DNA from 4 places in the Exiguobacterium sp. s80 genome. Region 1 is predicted to be linked to each of the others. Evidence: riboswitches for the same ligand, from Rfam matches in the RefSeq annotation. Region 1 holds a riboswitch; each other region holds the start of a gene.
What was found. Region 1 has a riboswitch for S-adenosylmethionine ahead of KNP94_RS07745 (Na+/H+ antiporter NhaC family protein). Riboswitches for the same ligand answer to the same signal wherever they lie in the genome.

Region 1 (5,695 bases):
ACTTGATGATTACCTCGAACAACGAAAAGCCGGAAAAGATCCGCGCTTTTATGCGAATTCGATTCCGAACTTACCAGGTAAAGAATCTCTTGAGGCGTGGGAAACGGACGAATCAAAAGAAAAAGCGATTTAATCAAAAAGAACCGGCATTTTGCTGGTTCTTTTTGCATGTAGACAACGTGCTATCAGAAGGTGAGAGCGTTTTTTTTCGTTGCTTTTTAGTACGCAGATTCTAAAAAAATTACTAAAGCATCGAAAAAATGGGAATAGCTATTAAAGAAACGAAGAAAGGAGAGGGAGGATGGAAAACGTACATTACGTTCGTGTCGCGGATGCCGTTTGGGATTCGTTTGGTGACGACCCGCATATCATCATGGACTGGATTCTTTTTATCCATGAGACGCAGCCGGATTATGAACAGCTATTTGCTCTGGAAGACACGGCAGCCCTCTATCACTTGATGAATCAAATCGATATCTATATCGATCAAGAGACCCATTACAACTTAGGTCGAGCGATTGTCGGTGAAGAGTTGATTGTCAACGAAACACAAGCAGCAATTGTCGGGATTCTCCCTCTTCCGTTAATCATCATCTCAGCAGAAGTCATGCGAAATTTTGATCGTCGGTCACTTGAGACGATTTATGATGAAGCGGGGCAACATGGAGAATTCGACGACGTGTGGGAACAGTTTGCTGATTTACGCGCATACTTCAGCAAGGCTGAAACGACAGAAGAGACGATTCTTATTTATTACGCTTAAAAAAAGACTGCTACGGGATAGGTCCCGTCAGCAGTCTTTCGTGTATCGGTCAGTGGATTAAAAGTCAATTTCGTCAGGGTCCGGTCCGAGGCGGACTTCTGTCGCGAGACGATCGATTTGTTCGAGGTCGTCTGCATCGAGTTGGAAATCAAACACATCGAAGTTTTCAGCAATCCGTTCTGGTGTGACTGATTTCGGAAGCGCAACGATTCCGTTATCGAGGTGCCAACGTAGAACGACTTGTGATGGGCTCTTACCATGTTTTTCAGCAATCTCTTTGAAATCATTGATTTCAAGGAACTTACCTTGCATGAGTGGGCTCCATGCTTCGACTTGAATGCTGTGATCTTGCAAGTACTCATGCAATTCATGCTGTGGAAGTTGTGGATGAAGCTCGACTTGGTTGATCATCGGCGTCATGAGTCCTTCTTCAGCAAGTGTATCGAGATGATGTTCTTTAAAGTTCGATACACCAATCGCCTTGATTTTACCTGCTTCGTAAAGTTCGACCATGGCTTTCCATGCTTCGACATAACCTTCGACCGGCCAGTGAATGAGATAAAGATCGAGATAATCGGTTTCTAGTCGCTCAAGTGACTCAGCGAAAGCCTCTTTCGTCCGTCCGGCACGAATGTCATCGTTCCAAACTTTAGACGTCAAGAAGAGTTCTTCACGTTTCACGCCGCTTTCTTTGATTCCTTTTGCGACACCACGTTCGTTTTTGTAGACGGCAGCCGTATCGATATGACGGTAACCGACGCGAAGTGCTTCTGCGACGGCAGCCGGTGCTTCCGTCTCTTCATCGACTTGCCAGACACCGAACCCGATCTGTGGAATCGTGATACCATTTGAAAGTTTTGCGTATTGCATGTATATACTCCTCCTTCAATGAAACTAGAATATGGATTTGCCTGTTCAGTTTAGCATGAACTTAGCGGAACATCTGTTTTGATGCTCATAAGCAGGGAATATAGAATGGGAAAGAGAAGAAAGTCTACTGATGCATAAACGAAGAGAGGTGTAATATCATGGTGAAATCGATTAAAAAAGTACCAAAAGGAGTCTGGACAAGCATCGCAGCACTATTAGGTGCTCAAGCCACGTTCCTCTTTCTTGGTGCCCGCAAGACAGGACGCAACCCATGGGTATGGGGGGGAGCAGGACTCGTTCAATTTCCGCTTCCGGCGATTGCCTATTTCATTTTGAATCGTCAAGAAAAACAGAAATAAAGTGAACCCCCCGTCGCAGACGAAGCGACGGGGGGTGTTTGTTTTACGACATGTTGTTTTTCTGTGCGGCATCACTCTTCCGGCGTGGGAAGCCGAAGAAGATTGCCAGTGATCCACAAACGAACAGTAAAAATGGATAGAACAAATAAGGAATCAGTTCGGGTGACGCCGTTTTCGTCAATTCAGCGGCAATCAAAAGTTGCGCTCCGTACGGGATGATTCCTTGAACACCACAGGAAAAGAGGTCGAGGATACTGGCTGACTTCTTCCGGTCGATGTCATACGTATCCGCGATTTCAGCAGCGAGCGGACCGGCGACAAGAATCGAAATCGTATTATTTGCTGTTGCGAGATTCGTTGCACTGACGAGGGCAGCCATACTGAACTCAGCTCCCCGGCGTTTCGAAATCTTTCGTGTCAGCGTTTCTTTGAGATAAGCAATTCCACCGTTATAGGTGATCAGGCTGACGAGTCCACCCATCAGCAACGTCAAGATTGAGATTTCTGCCATCCCCATCAATCCGTCAGACATCGCGAGGACAAACCCACTTACTCCGAAACTACCGTCGATCATTCCGATGATGCCTGTCAATAACGTCCCGCCGAGTAAGACGAGAATGACGTTGACACCAAAGAGTGCGAGCGCGATGACGGAAAGATACGGAATCAGCTTATAAAATTCAAATGCTTTCGCTTCGACGACATCTCCGGAACCTGACACGAAAGCGAGTAAGATGACAGTGATGACGGCAGCAGGCAAGACGATTAAAAAGTTCGTTCTGAATTTATCACGCATGTTCGTTTTTTGTGTCCGGACAGCGGCGATTGTCGTATCTGAGATAAACGATAAGTTATCACCGAACATTGCTCCACCGACGACGGCAGCAGCGGCGAGTGCGACATTGACACCCGTCGCGTCATGAATCCCGAGTGCGATCGGTGCAAGGGCAGCGATTGTGCCGGTCGAAGTTCCCATCGCCATCGAGATGAAAGCGGCAATGATGAACAATCCACTCATTAAAAGAGACTGGGGTAGGAAACTGAGTGCAGCGTTGACGGTCGCATCAATGGCTCCGATTGCATTCGCTGTTCCAGAAAATGTGCCAGCGAGTAAAAAGATGAAGACCATGATCATGATGTCCGGATTTCCGGCACCGCGGGCAATCCGCTCGACGGTCTGGTTGATGTCTCCCTTAGATGTCGCAGCAGCAAAAATCAAGGCGATTAAAGCTGCAATCAAGATGGGGAATTTGTAAAAGTCGTTATAGAAGATTCCTGCACCGATGAATAATACAAGGAAAACGAACAAGGGGAACAACGCCCATTTGTTCGGCGTAACCGTTTCGTTCATGTGAATCACTCCATTTCTTCAGCATACAAAAAAAGACCCCTTCGCAAGAAAGAAGGAGGTCTTTACTGAAAAAGACGCTCTTCTTATCTCTCAAGCCATAGCTTGCTGGATTTGGCACAGTACGAATCAATCGTCCGCTGCCGAAACATCATTGGGCCAGTCCCTCCGTTTCTCGCGATAAAAAGAAGTCATTTAGTTGTTTAGTCGTTGTTTAAAACACGTTTATTACCCTAACGTATCTTTTAATGCTTGTCAACTGTACCTTACTGCAGTGCTTGTTTGAGCGTCGTCACGTTTTCGTTCATCAAATCAAAGTACGATTGATCTTGTTGATCTTTTGCGACGGACTCGAGGTTATGAATCGTAATCGATTCGGCACCGATTTCTTTTTGGATGACACGGGCGACCTTTGGCGACACCGTCTCTTCGAAGGCGATATAGTTTAAGTCATGCATCTCTGCTTCCTTGACGATGGCAGCCAGCTGTTTTTGGGACGGTTCGTCAGACGGTGAAATACCGGCAATCGGCAGTTGCGTGAAACCGTAACGTTCCGCCAAGTACCCGTATGCGGCATGCGTGACGAGAAGCTCCTTTTTCGAACCGGAGTCAACAGCTTTTTGTAAATTTTGGTCGAGTTCATCTGCTTGTTTGTTAAAGAGTGCGAGGTTTTTATCAAACGTTTCCTTCCGGTCAGGTGCTTCCTTTGCTAACGCGGTCGTAATCGAGTCAGCCATTTTCTTGGCGTTGTTCGGGTCGAGCCAAACATGCGGATCGTATTGTCCATGATCGTGCGACTCTTCTTCAGCCTCGTGATCATCATGGTCATCGTGTGCGTCTTCTTCGTGCGTATGAAGCGAAGCGGAAGCTTCGAGTAAGTCGATATTTTTACTTGTCTCGACAAAACGAATGGAATTACCGGCTAAACTTTCCTTAATCTTTTCAGAGTACGGCTCAAGGGTTGTGCCGGTAAGTAAAAATAGATCGCCTTTCGCAATCGTCGTCAGTTGCTTCGGAGTCGGCTCATACGAATGCGGGTCGGCGCCAGGGGGAACGATTAATTCGACCTGGACGTCCTTTCCGCCGATTTCTTTGGCGATGGCTGCCGTGGCGAACGTCGACGTATAAATTTGCAATTTACCGTCTTCGTCTGAATTTGAAGTCGATGAGCCGCATGCGGCGAGCAGACTGGCAGTTACTGTCGCGATGGTTAACGCTGGAATGATTTTTTTCATATATGAACCCTCCAAGATAATTAAAACGTAATTGTTCCGATTTGGACTTTCTAACTATATCCGACGGAAATTAAAGCGTCAAGTCGGAATGTTGTGAAGTTCTAGTTCAAAATAAATCGGGTAAGAGAAGAGTAGAAGTGAAATCGGAATGAGCCTTGGAGGTGATGAGGTGAAACGTGAAACAGCATGGTTGATGGGTGGCGCCGCTATTTTGACGACGGCTGCTGCTGGTGCGAGTATTTGGAATAATTATGGAGCCTTACTCAGATGGACGGAGCCGGTCTTGCCGCTTACCGAAAAGCAATTAGCACCACGAAATCTTTTATACAAGACGGTCAATCAGCAGGACTTGACGTTAGATATTTATTATCCGCCGGGAGAAGGGCCGTTTCCGGTCGCGATTTATGCTCATGGCGGCGCATTCGTTCGTGGAAACCGTGATGATGTGTTTAGTTTTGCTCCAATCATCGACCGGTTTTTAGAACTCGGGATTGCCGTTTGCAGCATCGACTATCGTTTATTTGAGGATGGCAGCTACTTTCCGGACAACCTGGAAGATGTTCGAGATGCCTTATGTTTTTTAAATCAACAAGCGGATGAATTACGCATCGCGCGCGGTCGCATGCTTTTATGGGGTGATTCAGCAGGTGGAGCCCTAATGTTGACGACGGCGCTTGCCCCGACTGAATTTATCGGCGAACAGGCGGAGGCGCATCTTCCTTTAATCAGTGGAGTCATCGCCTTGTATCCGCCGACGAATTTTCTGTTGTTTAAATTCATTCAAACCTGGATTGCCCATATCAAGTTTTATGGGGGTGGACGTGAAGAATGGCGACAGTTGATGATGCGTGTCTCCCCGGCGACACATTTAAGTTCCGACTCGCCGCCGATCATGTTGCTGCACGGAAAAAAGGATCCGATTGTCCCGTTTGCTCAAGCACTCCACTTTGTTGAGAAGGGGGCGGATGTCGGGGCGGATGTTCGATTATTCTCTTTCCCGAATGGCACACATTCGCTGGCGAGCTTTGCCCAAACTGAAAATCCACTCAAAATTGAACGTTTGCTCGAACGAATCGAAGCCTTCAGTTGTCAAGTGCTTGTCTTACCGAAACGAGAGGCG
Region 2 (5,695 bases), on a different contig from region 1:
CGGCTGCTCCGACCCGTAACGTCTGAAGCGACGTCGCTCGGATCGTCTCATGGACCGCATCGGCCGTGAATCCGCTCTTCGTCATCGCCGTCACCGTCAAACAAATGCCATCAACGGCAATGCTGTCGCCAATCTTTGTTCCGTCAAGCACTGCTGTCGCTTCAATCTCGAGCGCCAGCCCGTTCGGACGGGGGACTTTCCGTTTTATTGTGCCAAGTTCTTCAATCAATCCGGTAAACATGTCATCCTCTCCTTTCGTACATACTGGAGATGGACGTCCTGTCCGATTTGGTTCATTTTCACTAAATCAAAACGGTCTTCGATGTCCTGTTCCGTCGTCAGAGACTTTGTCCCACTGAAGAGGGACGGTGCCTGATAGAGTTCGATCGTATCCACGAGATCCGCTTCTAAAAATGCGGATTGAATCGTGGGACCGCCTTCAATCAACAGACTGCGAATACCTTGTTCATATAAAAGTTCGAGGATTTGGTCCGGTGTCGCATACGTCCCGACGAAAACCGTCACGTTCTCGCGCTCTGTCGTACGCGGCTGTTCCGTCAGCCAGTACGTCGGATTCAAGCCATCGTTTAAGACTTGGAATGTTTCAGTCAGGCGCCCGCGCCGATCGACAATGACACGGACCGGTTCGATGCCGGTCGAACTGCGCAACGTCAGTGCCGGATCATCGATGATCACCGTGTCGCTTCCGACGAGAATCGCATCGTGCGTCCCGCGTAACTGACGTCCGTCTGCGCGCGCCACTTCTGAAGTGATAAAGCGTTGTTCACCCGTCGCGACCGTCCCGTTCATCGTTTGTGCGACTTTCACTGTGACGCGTGGCCGTTTTCGTTCGATCGCCGTCCAAAATGGTTCATACAGTGCCACTGCCTCGTCTTTTAATAAACCGACTTCGACGTCAAGTCCCGCTTCCCGGAGACGTGTGATGCCGCTTCCTGCGACGAGCGCGTGCCGGTCCTCTGTCGCGACAAAGACGCCGGCAATCCCGGCTTTTAGAATCGCTTCCGTACACGGCGGTGTTTTACCGTGATGATTGCACGGTTCGAGTGTCACGTAGAGATCGGCTCCGCGTGCTGCTTCACCTGCCATGAGGAGCGCTTCGACTTCGGCATGGGGTCCTCCCGCATAACGGTGGGCCCCAAAACCAACAATCCGCCCCTGTTTGACGATGACGCAGCCGACACTCGGATTCGGGCTCGTTTGACCGTTTAACATGTGTGCTAGTTGCATCGCATAACTCATGAATGTTTCCATTTTTTCCGCTCCTTTCAATAAAAAAGACGCCTCCTGTAAAAGGGGCGTCGTGATTGAAGGATTGACGAAATAAGCGTCTCGCGTTTCTGTTTTTACACATACAGAAACAGACCTTTCCCTGAAAACATTTTTTCAGAAAATGGCAGCAAGCGCATTGTTTCGTCCTTCTCCCATCCGGACTTTACCGTCGGCCCTGGAGTCTCACCAAGTCAGCCACAGTGCGTACACTGCAGGTCGCGGGCTCATCGATTTATCAATCGCATCACCGCCGGTTGGGATTTTCACCCTACCCCGAAGAACTGGTTATTGAGTTATACAGCTCAAGACTAGCACAGGTCATTCTAAAATACAAAATGAATTGTATTTCATTCTCTTTTTTTAGGAAAACATCAAAAAAAGGACCCTTCTCTTAAAAGAAAAGGATCCTTCCATCTGCACTAAGGCAGAATCCGCTCCGCTCATCTTTCAGACAAACGTCTGACGGAATTGGCACAGTACGACGTAAGAAGTCTGTTGCCGAGGTTTCGTAGGGCCAGTCCCTCCACCTCTCTCGATAAGTGCTACGGTATGAAGTTCATATGTGTGATGTTTCAAGTCGTTCTTATGTCGTGAATCTAATGCTTACACTACGGGGATTCCTTTCTCAAGTCAACCATATTTTCAAAATTAAACCAAATTACCCAGTTTATCAATTTCGACTTCTTTTTGACGTCTTGACAACGTATTTCAATCAATGCTATCCTCTTCACAATGATTATTCCGACAATTCCTATACGATATATCAAGAGTGGGCGAGAGATCTGGCTCTACGAACCCACGGCAACCTGCAACATGCAAGGTGCTCCGACCAGCAAAGCCGATGCTTTGGATGATACTTACGAGAATCTCGTAGTGCGCCTAAAGCACTACGAGTTTTTTAATAGAAGGAGGAACCCTTTATGAATTCATCATCACCCGTCCTGTTTGGCGCAGAAGCTTTTTTGATTGAACGAGGTCCAATCGGTATTTTACTGTCTCACGGTTTTAACGCAACCCCTCAAAGCGTCCGTACTGTCGGAGAGCAGTTTGCCGCCCGAGGGTTTACTGTGTATGCCCCGCGTCTCGACGGACACGGGACGAGCATCCGTGATTTCGAAGCGTCGACTGCCGAAGATTGGAAACAAAGCCTCCGCCAAGGGTTCGACGTCTTAACCAATCATTGTTCGTCCATTTTCATCGCCGGACAATCGATGGGTGCAACACTTGCCCTTGCACTCGTCGCGGAAGGATTACCTGCTGACGGATTGATTACGATCAATGCAGCGTTAGCGATTCCTGCCTATGAAGCATTATCTTTTGAAGACTGTCCACGCTACTTAAAAGAAAGTACCCCAGACATTAAACGTGAAGCGTTTGAAATCATCTATGACCAGGTCCCTGTCGTCTGCGCATCGGAACTTTTGACCTTGATTGACCAGACACGTCCACTCTTACCAGCCATCGAGATTCCAACACTTATTTTATATTCTGCCGAAGACCATGTCGTCCCGCCTGAAAGTTCGGATTACCTTTATCAAGTCATCGGTTCGACGGACAAACGGAGCTATTGCCTGCTTGACTCCTATCATGTCGCGACCCTCGATTATGATCAAGAAACGATTGTCCGCGAGGCAACACACTTTGTACACCAATATAGTCGTTTGACCCACACCGGTTGATGTCTTTCCTGCGCGAAAGCAAGGGATGAAGACTGTTTCGATGCGTGTTTCAAGCATCGACTAAGCCGTCCAGAACAATATGAATGCGCAAAAAAAATGACCGATGCCCCCTTGAAACGATGGGAGTATCGGCCATTTGATTGATGTGGTCCTGACTGATGAATCAGTCCTTCGTTTACTTCATCAGTTCTGTTGCTGTTTCTTCCATTGTTGCAGGGCTTGCGATTTCCCCGGCACTTCATGGCAGTGGCGGCAACGCGGCTCATACGACTCTGACGCGCCGACTAAAATGATTGGATCATTGTAGTTGGCAGGTCGACCGTCGATTAAACGTTGCGTCCGCGATGCCGGGTCACCGCACGACAGGCAGATCGCCTGCAGTTTCGTGACGAACTCTGCCCGTGCGAGAAGTTCCGGCATCTTACCGAATGGTTCCGCCCGGAAGTCTTGATCGAGTCCGGCACAGATGACACGTTTTCCGTCCTGCGCGAGGGCCTCGATGACATCGACGATTTCATCATCAAAGAACTGAACTTCGTCAATCGCGACCACTTGTGTCTCTTGTGCGACTGCCGCGTACACGTCACGGCTCGTCGCCATCGGTACCGCGATGACAGAGTTGCCGACGTGCGAGACGACATGTTCTTCATGATAACGGTCGTCGATTGCCGGTTTAAACACTTGGACCGGCAACTTCCCGTACTGAGCCCGGCGAACGCGTCGAATCAATTCTTCCGACTTACCAGAGAACATACTTCCGCAAATCACTTCAATCCAACCATACTGATTTATTACATGCATCATTGCAGACACCGTCCTCTAAAATTAGTCACTTTAACGAGTATAGCCCGAATCGAATATAAGGAAAAGAGTTGACTTCTCGAAATCAAAAATCCATCCGTTCATTCCCATGATTCCCCACCTTGTCGTTTTAACCAGTCCTCATTTCCTGTACACTATAGAAGAAGAATTTATGAAGGAAGGTGTTCCCGATCCATCACATATTACATGAAGTGCTTCATCAATATGGTTCATTCGGACTTGCGATCCTTCTAGCCGGGGGGATCATCGGGCTTCCTGTTCCGGATGAAACGTTACTGATCATGTCCGGTTTTTGGATGCATCAAGGCAATTTACCCTTAATCGGAACGATTCTCGCCGCTTACGCCGGAAGCTGTATCGGGATGACGATCAGCTACCTGCTTGGTCTGAAACTCGGAATGCCGTTGCTTCATCGAATCGGACCGAAGTTTCGCATTTCTGAAAAACACATTGTCACGGCAGAAGCCGGCTTTCTTCGTTACGGCAAGTCGGTCTTGATTATCGGTTACTACATACCTGGCCTTCGCCAACTGTCCGCTTTTTTTGCCGGTGTTTCGAAGATGCCGTTTCGGGTTTTCGCCGTCTATGCGTATACCGGGGCTTTGATTTGGATTAGTGTCTTTCTCGGCGCAGGTTTTTTCCTCGGCCGACATTTTTCCTTCAGTCGTCTCTTCGAACAATTCGCGACAAATCCTGACTTGCTCCCGTATATCACCGGCATTGCCGGCGCAATCGGCTCATCGTTCGTGTTGAAGACTTACCTGACCTATCGCGCCCAGTTCAGTCTATACAAAAACAGCCTGCTCCAGTGATGGAGACAGGCTGTTTTTTAATGGATAGGTCGCAATTACTTGCGGCCGTATTTTTTGTTGAAGCGATCGACACGACCGTCTGCAGCGTTGAACTTTTGACGACCAGTGTAGAATGGGTGCGAGTCCGAAGACACATCCACGCGGATGAGTGGGTACTCGTTTCCATCTTCCCAAGTGATTGTTTCGTTCGAAGAACGAGTAGAACCAGTTAAGAATTTGTACTCAGTAGTTGAATCCATAAATACAACTTTGTTGTAGTTTGGGTGAATTCCTTGTTTCATGGTTGATTTCTCTCCTTCCGCCCTGGTTCATTTGCTGAGCCAGAGTAAGTTACCTTCCTATACTAAACGATTTTTCATCGTCTCGCAATACCTATTTTCAAGTCGGTGTATCTGTTTTGATCGTCCGTGGTTTAGCTGCTGCCCGGCGAATCGGCTTCTTCTTTTCCTTCAACAGTTCAACGAAGAATTCTTCATTATTTTTCGTATCCTTAATCTTGCGCAAGAAACTGTCGACGAACTCGTTTGATTCATTCATCGTCCGACGAATCGTCCACAACGCATCGAGTTGATCTTTCGGTAGGAGCAACTCTTCTTTCCGTGTGCCGGATTTCCGGATATCGATCGCCGGGAAGATGCGACGCTCTGATAGTTTCCGGTCAAGATGAAGCTCCATGTTGCCGGTCCCTTTAAATTCTTCATAGATGACATCGTCCATCCGTGAACCGGTCTCAACGAGTGCTGTCGCGAGAATCGTCAAACTGCCGCCATGTTCGATGTTCCGTGCTGCTCCGAAGAAACGTTTCGGTTTATGGAAGGCAGCCGGGTCAATCCCCCCTGATAAGGTCCGTCCGCTTTGCGGGACGGTCAGGTTATAGGCACGCGTCAGACGTGTGATCGAGTCCATCAAGATGACGACATCTTTTTTATGCTCGACGAGACGCATCGCCCGCTCAAGGACGAGTTCTGAAATCCGGACGTGGTTATCCGGTGTCTCATCAAACGTCGAACTGACGACGTCTGCTCCCGGTACGGAACGTTCGATATCCGTCACTTCCTCCGGTCGTTCATCAATCAAAAGAATGATTAACTC
Region 3 (5,695 bases), on a different contig from region 1:
TGCCAGTCCAAAAAGTGCCGGGTTGGTCGAAAAAGGCAAGCGTGTGTATCCGCGTTACCGCGTCGGTAATTTCTATGTCATTCAGTCCGGCTGGACGCCCGTCTACATCCCGGTGACGGCCCTTACAGTGACGAGCGAAACAAAAGTTGACAAGAAAAATAATTCACGTGGCGAAAAGTTGATTCAAGCTGCTGTTGCCCATATCGGTACTCCGTACACATGGGGATCACAAAACGTGGCGAATGGTGGATTCGATTGTTCCGGCTTGATTCATTATGCGACGAACCAAGCCGGAAAATACGGCGGACGGACGAATGTCCGCGGTTACTGGTACGGAGCGTTCTTTACAAATCAACGCACAAGTATCAGTTCCGGAAAACGCTCGGATATCGTCTTCTTCGAAAACACGTATACGGATGGCCCCTCGCATATCGGGATCATGTTAGATAGTAAACACTTCATTCATGCCGGAGGATCACAACTGCAAATCAGTTCAATTTACGAGCCGCACTGGCGTGAGCACTTCCTCGGTTTCAAATCAATGTAATGATTAAAAAAACGGACCTTCCCTAACCCGGGAGGTCCGCTTCTTTTAGCTAACATTAAAATGTCATTTCCGCATATTTCGTAACTTGGCGATCGATTAAGTACAATTCGATTTGTTCGCGATACGCTTTATAGTGGTCTGACGCAATATGCGCTTCTAACGCTTCTTCATCTTGATAGACTTCATACAGCATGAACTGATGTTCATCTTCAATCGATTGATGTAAGCTATAACGCAAGCACCCCGGCTCGTTTTGTGAAGCTTTGTAGACCGTACTTAAAATCGGAAAGACTTGATCGGCTAAACCTGCTTTGACTGTGATGACCGCGTTGACAATAATTTCTCCCATGACTTGTTTTCCTCCTCATCATTCATTACTCCTATCTGTACCCGTTTTATAGAAAGTCATACCTCAAAAACCTGAAAGGATGATTATGATGCAACAGCAACTCTTCACTCAACTCGATCAACTCGAACAACAAATCATTGAAAGACGTCGTGATCTGCACCGTCACCCGGAACTCTCTTTTCAAGAAGTGCGGACACCAAACGCCATCGCCTCATTTTATGATGAGCTTGGTCTCCCTTACCGCAGGAACGTCGGTGGTAGCGGGATCGTCGCGACCCTCAAAGGAAAACATCCTGGAAAGACCATCGCCATTCGGGCCGATTTCGATGCCCTGCCACTGCAGGAGGAAACGGATCTCGCCTTCCGTTCGATTCATCCGGGTGTCATGCATGCGTGTGGACATGACGGACATACGGCGATTGCACTCGGTCTTGCCTCGGCCTTTACAGCACTGCAAGAAGACCTTCACGGAACAATCGTATTCATTCATCAACACGGGGAAGAAGTCTTCCCGGGTGGTGCCATTCAAATGATTGAAGACGGCTGTCTTGACGGGGTCGATGCAATTTTCGGTACGCATCTCGAAAATGACTTACCTGTCGGAACAATTGGCTATCACGCAGGACATACGCTGTGCGCCATCGATGAATTCGAAATCGTCGTCCACGGACAGGGTGGTCATGCGCAAGCCCCTCATAAAACACAAGATGCACTCGTCGCCGGGGCACAACTCGTCTGTAATCTCCAACACCTCGTCAGTCGGCGCGTTGATCCGTTTTCACCTGCCATCATCGCAATCGGTTCATTCCACGCCGGAACGGCTCCGAACATCGTTACTGGTGAGGCACGGATTGTCGGAGAAATTCGAACATTTGACGAAGCGCTGCGTCACCAGTTACGACAGCAGGTCGATTTGGTTGCCCGGACGACGTGTGCCGGAATCGGTGCGAGCTATTCCATCGACTTTACGACGGGTTATCCTTCCCTTTGGAATCATCCGGTAGAAACAAATCTCGTTAAAGAAGCGACGGCTTTCTTAGGTGAGGCATCTGTCAAAGAACTCAAACCGATGATGGCAGCCGATGATTTCGCCTATTATTTAGAGCGTATCCCAGGAAGCTACTTCTTTACGGGGTCCGCCAAAACGGACGGGAGTACGATTTATCCGCAACACCATCCGAAATATGAAATCGATGAACGGGCACTACTCGTCGGCGCGAAATCTCTAGGTGCGACCGTCCTGCATGCCTTACAATCTTAATGATTGACTTTGTCGTTTTAGAGATGCTATTATCACATCAATGATAACGAATTTAATCAACTTCATATAACACTTATCAAGAGTGGACTGAGAGATCTGGATCGATGACGTCCCAGCAACCTGCCTTCAGTGGCAAGGTGCTACGACCAGCAAAGCGCAAGCTTTGGTTGATAAAAAGCGACGACTCCTTTTGCAACCAAGCAAAGGAGTCGTTTTCGTTTTCTCGCTGTCAGAGCACGAATGATTATAGGGCGACTACCGCCAGCGGAAAGGACGAGATATAGATGGAAAAAGCAACATTCGCAGGAGGCTGTTTCTGGTGCATGGTGACACCATTCGAAGAACTGCCCGGTATTCACGGAATTGTTTCCGGTTATACAGGAGGACAAATCGAAAATCCGACATACGAACAAATAAAAACAGGCACGACCGGTCATTCGGAGGTCGTCGAGATTACATTTGATCCGGCGTTATTCTCATACGAGCGGTTACTCGAACTTTACTGGCCGCAAACGGATCCGACTGACGCCGGCGGACAGTTCCAGGACCGTGGGACACAATACGCACCTGCCATCTTTTATCATACGGAAGAACAGCGCCTTGCTGCGATTGCTTCACGTGACGCGCTTGCTGCGAGCAATCGCTTTAAGCAACCGATCGTCACACGAATCGAAGCGGCACAAGCCTTCTACCCAGCAGAAGACTATCATCAAAACTTCCACAAAAAGAATCCGGAGCACTACAAAAAAGACCGGAAAGCATCCGGTCGCGATGAATTCATCGATGTGGCTTGGAAAGAAGAAGTATCTGTCTAAACTAAAAAAAGCCCGCTTCGTGCGGGCTTTTCGTTTGTAGATACACTCTTATGAAGAGTGAATATGCTATAACAAGAGGCAATCCGTTCGCGCTCCCCTGTTTCGCCTCGTCTTCAAAGCGATTCGAGACGGATTGCGCTCTAACACTACTCTATGATTTTCTCTACGGTACACCCTGAAAGCTTCGTTTTTCGTTGACTCCTACGGGAAAAAGCGCGTGAACACGCGCTGCCAAGAGGCTGGCAAGACCCTGCTCGTTGTCCGTGAGGATCAAGGCAACGGCTTGCGCCTCGCCCGAGGAAAGCAACGAAAAAAGGAGAAGCTTTCATTTCACAACTACTAATTCGTCTTCGTGCTGAAAAATCGACTTGATGTTGCCAGAGCTAACCGTAAGAATTACGATACCTTTTCCGACAACTCATCCGAAGATTCGATTTCTACGACTTGATATCGTTTCAACACAAAAATACCGGCTAGCATCACAAGCAATCCAGCGACTTGTCCGAGCGAAAGCTCAAGCTTCGGTAAACCGAACCAACCGAATAAATCGACACATAATGCAAAACTGAGTTGCGAAATCAAGACGACCGAAATCGCAATCGATGGACCGAGCAGCTGAATCCCGCGCATCACACAAAATACAACACCGACCCCGACCAGACCACCAAATAAATAAAGCGGTTCGACCGTTTGAATCTTCGAGAGTGTGCCACCCCGAAATACGAGTAACGCGAGCAGTGAACCGATGAACCCGACAAAAAAGACGAGGGTCGTCGTCGCCCATGCCCCGAACGCATGACTCATCCGTGCATTCAATACCGTCTGTAAACTAATCATCATTCCTGCCGTAATCGCACAAAACATACCTAGTCCCACGCTGTTCCCTCCTTATTCGTAACTATTTCCGTTCGCTTTTTCTTTAATCCGCTCTACATCTAAAATAATGATTTTCCCGCGTCGCCTCGCCAAGATTTCTTCGTCACAAAGTGTTGAGATGATACGGTTTAAATGACGGTAACTCGTCCCGAGCCAATCGGCGACGTCATGGAGATTCGATGTTCGCATCTCTTGGTAAAACAGGCTGTCGGAAACGTCCGAGGTAATCGATAACAAATATCCGGCAAATCGTTCTTCGACCGAATAAAGGACATGAAATGATGCTGATTTCGAGTCGGCGTACCACTTGGTCGTAATGACCCGCAGTAAAAATTGTAAAAAGGTGTTCGTCGTATTGTGCTCACGTAAGATCGCATACGGAATGCTGAGTGCCACGACATCCGTAATCACCTCGATGGTATTCAAGACTTCCCGTTCATTGATATATTCCGCGTCCCCAATCACCGTCATCGCCTTTTTGAAGCGTAAAATCCGTTGTTTCCCTTCAGCCGATGCTGCAGAGATTTTAATTTTTCCTTCGACGATGAAATACATCCGGTCAATCGGTTCACCCGTCACACATAACAGGTCCCCTTCCGAAAACGTTTCGATGCGTAAATAAGATTTACTGGTCTCCGTAAAAATATCCGCTAAGTCGTACTGTTTTAAATAGGTCTCAATCGTCTGCATAGATCCTCCCTTTAGGACAGTGAAAAAATCGCAACTCCGGCAAGCATCAAACTGATCCCGATCCACTGTCCCCGGTTACTCCTTTTTTTGATGACACCAAACCAGCCGTTCAAATCAATCACGAATGCACATAAAATTTGTGCGACGAGCAACAAACACATCGCCCACGTCATGCCGAGTAACTGAATCGACGTCAGTTCGGTTACGACGACGAGTACGCCAAGCAATCCGCCACTGGCGTAGATGAGCGGAAGCTGCCGAAAGCCGCCGATTTTCCGGTCGCGGACCACACTATAAATCGCTAAACACCCCATCAATCCGACGAAATGAACGATTGTCACGGAAAACCATGGGCCAATGGCATCTCCTAAACGGGCATTAAAAATTCCCTGCAACGCAATGAACAGTCCACTCATTAATGCGAATATAACTCCCTGCACTTCAAAGGACCTCCTTTTGTTTCTTCTGTTATGAGTAGACACTATTTTCACCTTATCTGAAAAGGACAAATGTCCCATTTTAAAAAATTGTATAAAAAAAGGCGGATTGCCCGTCTTCAGCGTGTAGATAATCGATTAAGAGGCGTAACCATGCGATATCGGGATGCAATCCGTTCGCGCTTCCCCGTCTCGCCTCGTCTTCAAAGCGGTATTACCTAAAAAAAGCGTCGTGTTTCGTTGATTCCTACGGGGAAAAGTGCGTTTTTTAACGCACGTTCAGAGGCAGGCAAGACCCTGCGCGTTGTCCGTTAGGATCAAGGAGCAACGGCTTGCGCCTCGCCCGAGGAAAGCAACGAATAACGATGCTTAATCTCCCGATCGCACGTTGTCTACAATCCGCCTCACTTCTCGATTACATATAATCCGCCCGCACCCGTTCAATTTGCGTATACGCTTCCTGTTGCATCCGCTCGAATAATTCAGATACGGTCGGAATATCTGTAACGAGACCAGACACGAGACCGGCGTTGACATACCCGTTGACCTCGTCACCATCGACCGCACCCGTCACGTGATACGCTTCTGTCGTCTTCGCGTTAAACTCATCAAGCGATGAAACACCTTGTAGTGCAGCAACGTACGGTCCATTTAACACACGCCGGACACGACCGACGGAACGACCGATGATTCGTGTCTCAAGATCCGTTGCTTCTACGA
Region 4 (5,695 bases), 170 kb from region 1:
CGAGTGTCCCTCCGAGAAGCGGCCCAATTGAAATCCCGAGACCGACGGCTGCTTCATATAAGATGATCGCTTTTGCTGTCCCGCCTGACGAAAGGGAGACGATGGCTGCAAGTGCCGTTGCGACGAACAAGGCATTTCCAAGCCCCCAGCCGCCACGTAAGGCGACAAGCGTCCAAATGCTATCGGCTTGCGCTGCAAATCCAGCGACGAGCGCGATGACGGCAATTCCTAACATCAATGTTCCCTTTTGACCGATCCGTGATGAAATCGCACCTGTGATCAGCATCGCGAATGCCATGACGGCATTATAACTTGTAAATAAGAGCGTAACTTCACTTTTTGAGGCTTCTAAATTATCAGCGATCGTCGGTAAAACCGGGTTGACGAGCCCCATCCCCATGAATGCCGTGATACTCGCAAAAAATACTGCCCAAACAGCAATCGGTTGGTGGAATAATCCATGCTTGCTTTCTTCTAACACCGTTTCCGGCGCAAGCGTCGTTGTTTTATTGGCAAGTGCCATATCGTCCCTTCTTTCTCTTATAAGAACCGTTTAAAGGAGTGACGGATGACGTCGCCCCGACTGATGATTCCGACAAGCTTTCCTTGTTTTAAAATCGGTAATTTTTTAATCCGTTTCGAACCGAGCGTCGCTGCGATTTCTTCCATCTCCGTTTCAACATCTGCCGTGACGACTTTCCGGCGTGCCATCTCCATGACCGGACGGTTCAGAATGTGACGCACCCGCGCGTCATAATCTTCTTCATCCCCTTTGATGACATCTACATATAAAAACGTATCGACGATGATGTCTTTGTGCTTTCCAATCGCCCGCATGATGTCACCATCACTGATGTACCCAACGACTTCGCTCTCGTCATTGATGACGGGAACACCGCTGATTCCGGATTGGATGAAACGTTCGACGACATGGCGGATGACGTCTGTTTCGTGGACTGTGATCACTTCTTGTTTCATCGATTCATAAGCTTTCATCGGAATTCTCCTTTTGTGTGTGTTCTGAATAAATAAGTTGTATGATGCAATTAAATAACAGAAATGATTGTATAATACAACTAATGGACTGTCAAGTTTCCTGACCTCTCATTGACAGGGGCTAAGTCCTTGCGTAATGATGGGAAACATGAAGCACTTAGGAAAAGAGGGGATTAACATGTCTGATCAGGCACTCGAAGTGATTGAACTAGAACTTGCGATTCTGATTCGTCGTTTGACGACAGCGACGGCCGATAACCGAAATTTAGATCGCGCGTCGTATTTGTTACTGCGTCAACTGTCCGAGTCTGGTCCAGTCGGGGTGAAGACATTGGCACGCGAATTGCAACTTGACGTCTCTACCGTCAGCCGGCAAGCGGCAGCACTCGATCAAAAGAAATTGGTCGAAAAAGTACGCGATGAAGCAGATGGCCGTGCTTTCTTCTATCACATCACTTCACTCGGACAGGAAGAACTGACGATTTACCGGACGGCACGCCTCGCGAGCATCGAACGCTTACTGACAGACTGGTCAGGTGACGATGCGGAAGCATTTGGACGCCTGCTCCAACAATTTAACCGTGAACTGCGGGAACGGTGATCCAATCGTCTTAAGACGTCATGAACGAGAAGAATAGGGATAAAAAACGCCGATGATTCCGTATGAAAAACGGGATCATCGGCGTTTCTTGCGCAGAGGGCGGAACCGTCCGGCACTGCGATTGATTTCAGCTCGATTTTTGCAACCTTACGTTCCTTCGATGGCGGCATGAATCCGTTCAATTTGTTCCGGTGTCGTCCGGCAACAACCGCCGATCAGGCGTGCCCCTGCCGCATACCACTCACTGGCAACTTCATCAAAAGCTGTACACACCGATTCACCAGACCATGTTTTCTTGACGGGATCATACTGTTCCCCCGAATTCGGATAGACGATGATCGGCACGTCCGTCAGTCGCTTCAATCCCGTTACGAAATCTGTCGTAATCGACGCCGGAAAGCAATTTGCACCGAGCGCAGCGAGTTGCGGATGGCGGCCGACTGCTGCGACACAATCCGCAATCGTCGTCCCTTCACTGATGTGTTCCGCATCGCGAAGGGAAAAAGCGAGCCAGGCCGAGTGTTCCGGAAATTCTTCTAATATCCGAAACAAGACGGTTGCTTCTTGAAGCGACGGAATCGTTTCGAAGGCCAGTAAATCTGCTCCTGCCGCAATCAACGCCTCGATTCGGGGACGATGAAAGTTCTCAAGGGTCGCATCATCGACACCGTAGTGTCCGATATATTCTGATCCATCGGCCAAATACGCCCCGTACGGACCGACTGATCCGGCAATCAACGATCGTGTCCCTGCTCCGGCGACTTCTTGACGTGCATGTTGCGCCAAGTAGACCGTCTGCTTGATCAGTTCGATCGCTGCATCCGTCCCGATTCCCCGTTGTTTAAACCCTTGCAAACTTGCTTGATAACTCGAGGTGATGGCACAGTCCGCACCGATTCGAAAATAGTCAGCATGGACGCGGTGAATCTGTTCCGGCTCTTCGACCAAGACCCGTGCCGACCAGAGAGGATCGGCGAGATCACTCCCATGCCGCTCCAGTTCTGTCGCAAGTGCTCCATCAAGTAAAATAAACGGTTTTTCGTTAAGTAAGGCTTCAACTGGATTTTTCTGTTTTGACATCTTCCACACTCCGTTTCTGTGATTTTTTCGTCAGGTAATGCACGAGATAACAAAGTCCGATAAAGGGAATTCCAAAATATAAGGCAACACGCTGCGTAGGATCAAAGGCAATCCCGATCAGCGACAATAGGCAAATCAAAAAGGAGACAATCGGGACGACTGGATAAAATGGTGTCCGGTACACCAAGTCTTGCAAATCGTGTCCTTCTCTCAGGTAACGCCGCCGAAAGAAGTATTGCGAAGCACTGATGCTCATCCAGACAACGACGACAGCAAGTCCTGAAATCGAGACGAGTGCGATATAGACGCTTTCTGCTGCGTAGACACTTGATAGCAGTGCAAACAATCCGCCGAGCATACTGAACATGACAGCGCGTGTCGGAACACCGTTTTGACTCAATTTAGCAAAGAACGGTGAAATCATCCGTTGATCAGACAACGACCACAACATCCGTGACGCGGCGTACAACCCGGAGTTCGCTGCGGAAAGGATCGCCGTCAAGATGACGAAGTTCATGATGTCCGCCGCAAATTGAATCCCGATCCGTTCGAAGACGGCAACGAACGGACTCTCGAGCACACCGTTCGCATCCGTCGGTAGTAAAATCGCCAGGACGATGATCGTGCCGACAAAAAACACGACCAGCCGGACAATCGTCGTCCGGATGGCAAGAGGAATCGTCCGCTTCGGATCAACCGCCTCGCCTGCCGCAACACCAATCAGTTCTGTCCCCGAATAGGCAAAGTTGACGGCGAGCATCGTCATCAAAATCGCAAAGGCCCCGTTCGGGAAGAGTTCCCCTTCCGTCAGCGGTCCGAACAACGGAGCTGCTTCTCCTGACGCCAGTGGAATAAAGCCGACGATTGCTGCTGCCCCTAAGACGATGAAGGCGATGATCGTCATGATTTTCACGGCAGAAAACCAAAATTCGACTTCGGCGAACACGCGCACTGTCAGTACATTAATCACTAAAATGATGATGACGAACAATCCGCTGAACAACCAGACCGGCACGTCAGGGAACCAGCGTTGCATCAATAAACCGGCTGCCGTAAACTCGGAACCGAGCGCCACCGTCCAGGTCAGCCAGTAGAGCCAGGCGACCGTATAGCCGGTTCCCGGTCCAATGTACTTTGTCCATAACTATGAAAGGCACCGGTTTCCGGCATATGTACAGCGAGTTCCCCTAAACAAAGCATCACGAGATAGACGACGAGTGCTCCGAGTAAGTAGGATACAATCGTTCCGATCCGCCCTGCTTGCTCCAATGTGTACCCCGTACTCAGGAACAGCCCCGTCCCGATGACGCCACCTAACGACAGCATGACGATATGACGGGATTCCATCTTTCGTCGAAATGTTGTTTTTTGCTCCATCCTCCACCACTCCTCTTTCTCACTCAATAAAAAAAACGCACTCCTGTACAGACAGGGTGCGTCGGTCGACAACATGAAGAGCGCTTATCGATCGGGTACAACACCCGCAGGAATTAGCACAGTATCTTTCGACCTGTTGCTGAGGCTTCAAAGGGCCAGTCCCTCCACCTCTCTGGATAAGAATGTAATTTTTCATAACAGTAGCAGTCCTTTTTTGAATTGTCAACACAATTCAGATAATAGAATTCAAAAAAACGTCTCCTACCGCATTGGCATGAGACGTCTTATTGTTATTTTTTTACGAAGAGATTAGCTGTCTTAAGGGCCACCCGAACCGCTTTACGGTTCAATGTACCTTCTTGATGTTTAACCACCTTCGTCTGCTTGTTGAGTTTATCTTGTAACGTTTTAATCTTTTTGTCTTTATCTTTATCATGTTTTTGAATCGCAGCAATTTTTTTCTCTTCTTCCGGGAAGAATGATTCAAAACGTGCGATTGCTTCTTCCATACTGATTCCTGTAATCGGTTTAACCGCTGGGAGGAGTTCTGTTTTCGCCATTTCACGATCAAACGGCACGTTCTCTGGATAGTTCGTGTCTTGATAGATATGCTCCAAGTCGTTCGTGTTCAAGAAGTCAAGAAAGTTGTCGAAGTTTTTCACTTGAATCCGCGCCGGGCTTTGGAAGTCTGCTGTTTCGACGACGTCCGAAAGCCGTGTGTCTGCCGTGATGTCATTTGCCCAGATGTGAGTCAATTGATGGTAATCTGTTAATTCACGCATCCTTGCATCTTTAGGAATCAAAATACTTGGTGTTCCAGCGAGTGTCGCTGTGATGTTTCCGTGGAGACGTGCACCAAAGCTCAAGTCAGCTTCTTTGAGGAAGTCGAACCACGTTTGAGCGTTTAAGAAGAAACGAACACGGTCATTCATATACACCGGGTGTGACATTCTAGCTGCATAATTCATATCTGAAAGGTCTCCAAACGGATGAGTTCCAGTGTACGTCAACTTCAATTCTTTCATCCATTGTGGGATGAAATAGTGATTTGGATACTCTTCCATTCCACGTGTGATAAAATCAAGGACATTTTTGGGTGAAAAACGTGATGAATTGACACTAACCATCGAATCTTTCGTGATGTTTGTCTCACGAATGTGAAGATTACGACCGAATGCATACATCGATGGGCAACCGATGACTTTATGATCGATGCCTTCACGGAAACCAAGGCGTGTCAGGTATTTCGACGTGATTTCACCACGAAGTCCAATGATGCTTGAACGTTCGAGGACTGCGCTGACGAATGCTTTAACATCCTCGTCGAACGGGAATCCGCCTTTTAAGTCCGGCTCGAATGGTGCGCGTAGACCAACACCGATGACGACGACCGGAATTTTCAATTTTTTAATCAATCGTGTGTATTTTCGAAGGGACGATGCGAACTCTTGACGGAATGCATCTGCAAGTGGAATGACGTAAAGATCAAATTTTTCGTTGATCTCATCTGCACGTTCTTCATCATAGTAGTAATAGTCAGGCGTGATCGTCGTTCCTTCCGTCATCAATGTTCGGAAGATACTGTACTGATAGATCAAATTCCCAACGTTCCCTCCGATTGAATTTTCTCTCATTATATAC

Region 2: linked by a shared signal. The riboswitch ahead of KNP94_RS13625 (alpha/beta hydrolase) and the one ahead of KNP94_RS07745 (Na+/H+ antiporter NhaC family protein) in region 1 are both predicted to bind S-adenosylmethionine.
Region 3: linked by a shared signal. The riboswitch ahead of msrA (peptide-methionine (S)-S-oxide reductase MsrA) and the one ahead of KNP94_RS07745 (Na+/H+ antiporter NhaC family protein) in region 1 are both predicted to bind S-adenosylmethionine.
Region 4: linked by a shared signal. The riboswitch ahead of KNP94_RS06910 (amino acid permease) and the one ahead of KNP94_RS07745 (Na+/H+ antiporter NhaC family protein) in region 1 are both predicted to bind S-adenosylmethionine.

The regions. Positions count from the first base shown of each region.
Region 1 is NZ_JACSMP010000002.1:247,035-252,729, forward strand. Features, by position in the region: gene KNP94_RS07725 (alanine/glycine:cation symporter family protein) at 1-133, shown strand, start outside; gene KNP94_RS07730 (hypothetical protein) at 302-763, shown strand; gene KNP94_RS07735 (aldo/keto reductase) at 821-1,633, opposite strand; gene KNP94_RS07740 (hypothetical protein) at 1,792-1,992, shown strand; gene KNP94_RS07745 (Na+/H+ antiporter NhaC family protein) at 2,036-3,343, opposite strand; SAM riboswitch class I at 3,424-3,527, opposite strand; gene KNP94_RS07750 (metal ABC transporter solute-binding protein, Zn/Mn family) at 3,607-4,575, opposite strand; gene KNP94_RS07755 (alpha/beta hydrolase) at 4,745-5,695, shown strand, end outside.
Region 2 is NZ_JACSMP010000009.1:61,107-66,801, forward strand. Features, by position in the region: gene ribE (riboflavin synthase) at 1-241, opposite strand, end outside; gene ribD (bifunctional diaminohydroxyphosphoribosylaminopyrimidine deaminase/5-amino-6-(5-phosphoribosylamino)uracil reductase RibD) at 226-1,272, opposite strand; FMN riboswitch at 1,431-1,575, opposite strand; SAM riboswitch class I at 1,728-1,832, opposite strand; SAM riboswitch class I at 2,048-2,150, shown strand; gene KNP94_RS13625 (alpha/beta hydrolase) at 2,211-2,969, shown strand; gene KNP94_RS13630 (thymidine kinase) at 3,153-3,770, opposite strand; gene KNP94_RS13635 (DedA family protein) at 3,953-4,603, shown strand; gene KNP94_RS13640 (type B 50S ribosomal protein L31) at 4,639-4,884, opposite strand; gene rho (transcription termination factor Rho) at 4,982-5,695, opposite strand, start outside.
Region 3 is NZ_JACSMP010000006.1:39,717-45,411, forward strand. Features, by position in the region: gene KNP94_RS11325 (C40 family peptidase) at 1-547, shown strand, start outside; gene KNP94_RS11330 (putative quinol monooxygenase) at 603-896, opposite strand; gene KNP94_RS11335 (M20 metallopeptidase family protein) at 985-2,157, shown strand; SAM riboswitch class I at 2,228-2,334, shown strand; gene msrA (peptide-methionine (S)-S-oxide reductase MsrA) at 2,442-2,972, shown strand; gene KNP94_RS11345 (DMT family transporter) at 3,369-3,848, opposite strand; gene KNP94_RS11350 (Crp/Fnr family transcriptional regulator) at 3,861-4,538, opposite strand; gene KNP94_RS11355 (DMT family transporter) at 4,550-4,978, opposite strand; gene KNP94_RS11360 (NAD(P)H-dependent flavin oxidoreductase) at 5,391-5,695, opposite strand, start outside.
Region 4 is NZ_JACSMP010000002.1:72,483-78,177, reverse strand. Features, by position in the region: gene KNP94_RS06930 (MFS transporter) at 1-523, opposite strand, end outside; gene KNP94_RS06925 (CBS domain-containing protein) at 541-996, opposite strand; gene KNP94_RS06920 (MarR family winged helix-turn-helix transcriptional regulator) at 1,175-1,597, shown strand; gene mmuM (homocysteine S-methyltransferase) at 1,745-2,677, opposite strand; partial or broken gene KNP94_RS06910 (amino acid permease) at 2,652-4,054, opposite strand; SAM riboswitch class I at 4,136-4,237, opposite strand; gene KNP94_RS06905 (polysaccharide pyruvyl transferase family protein) at 4,345-5,695, opposite strand, start outside.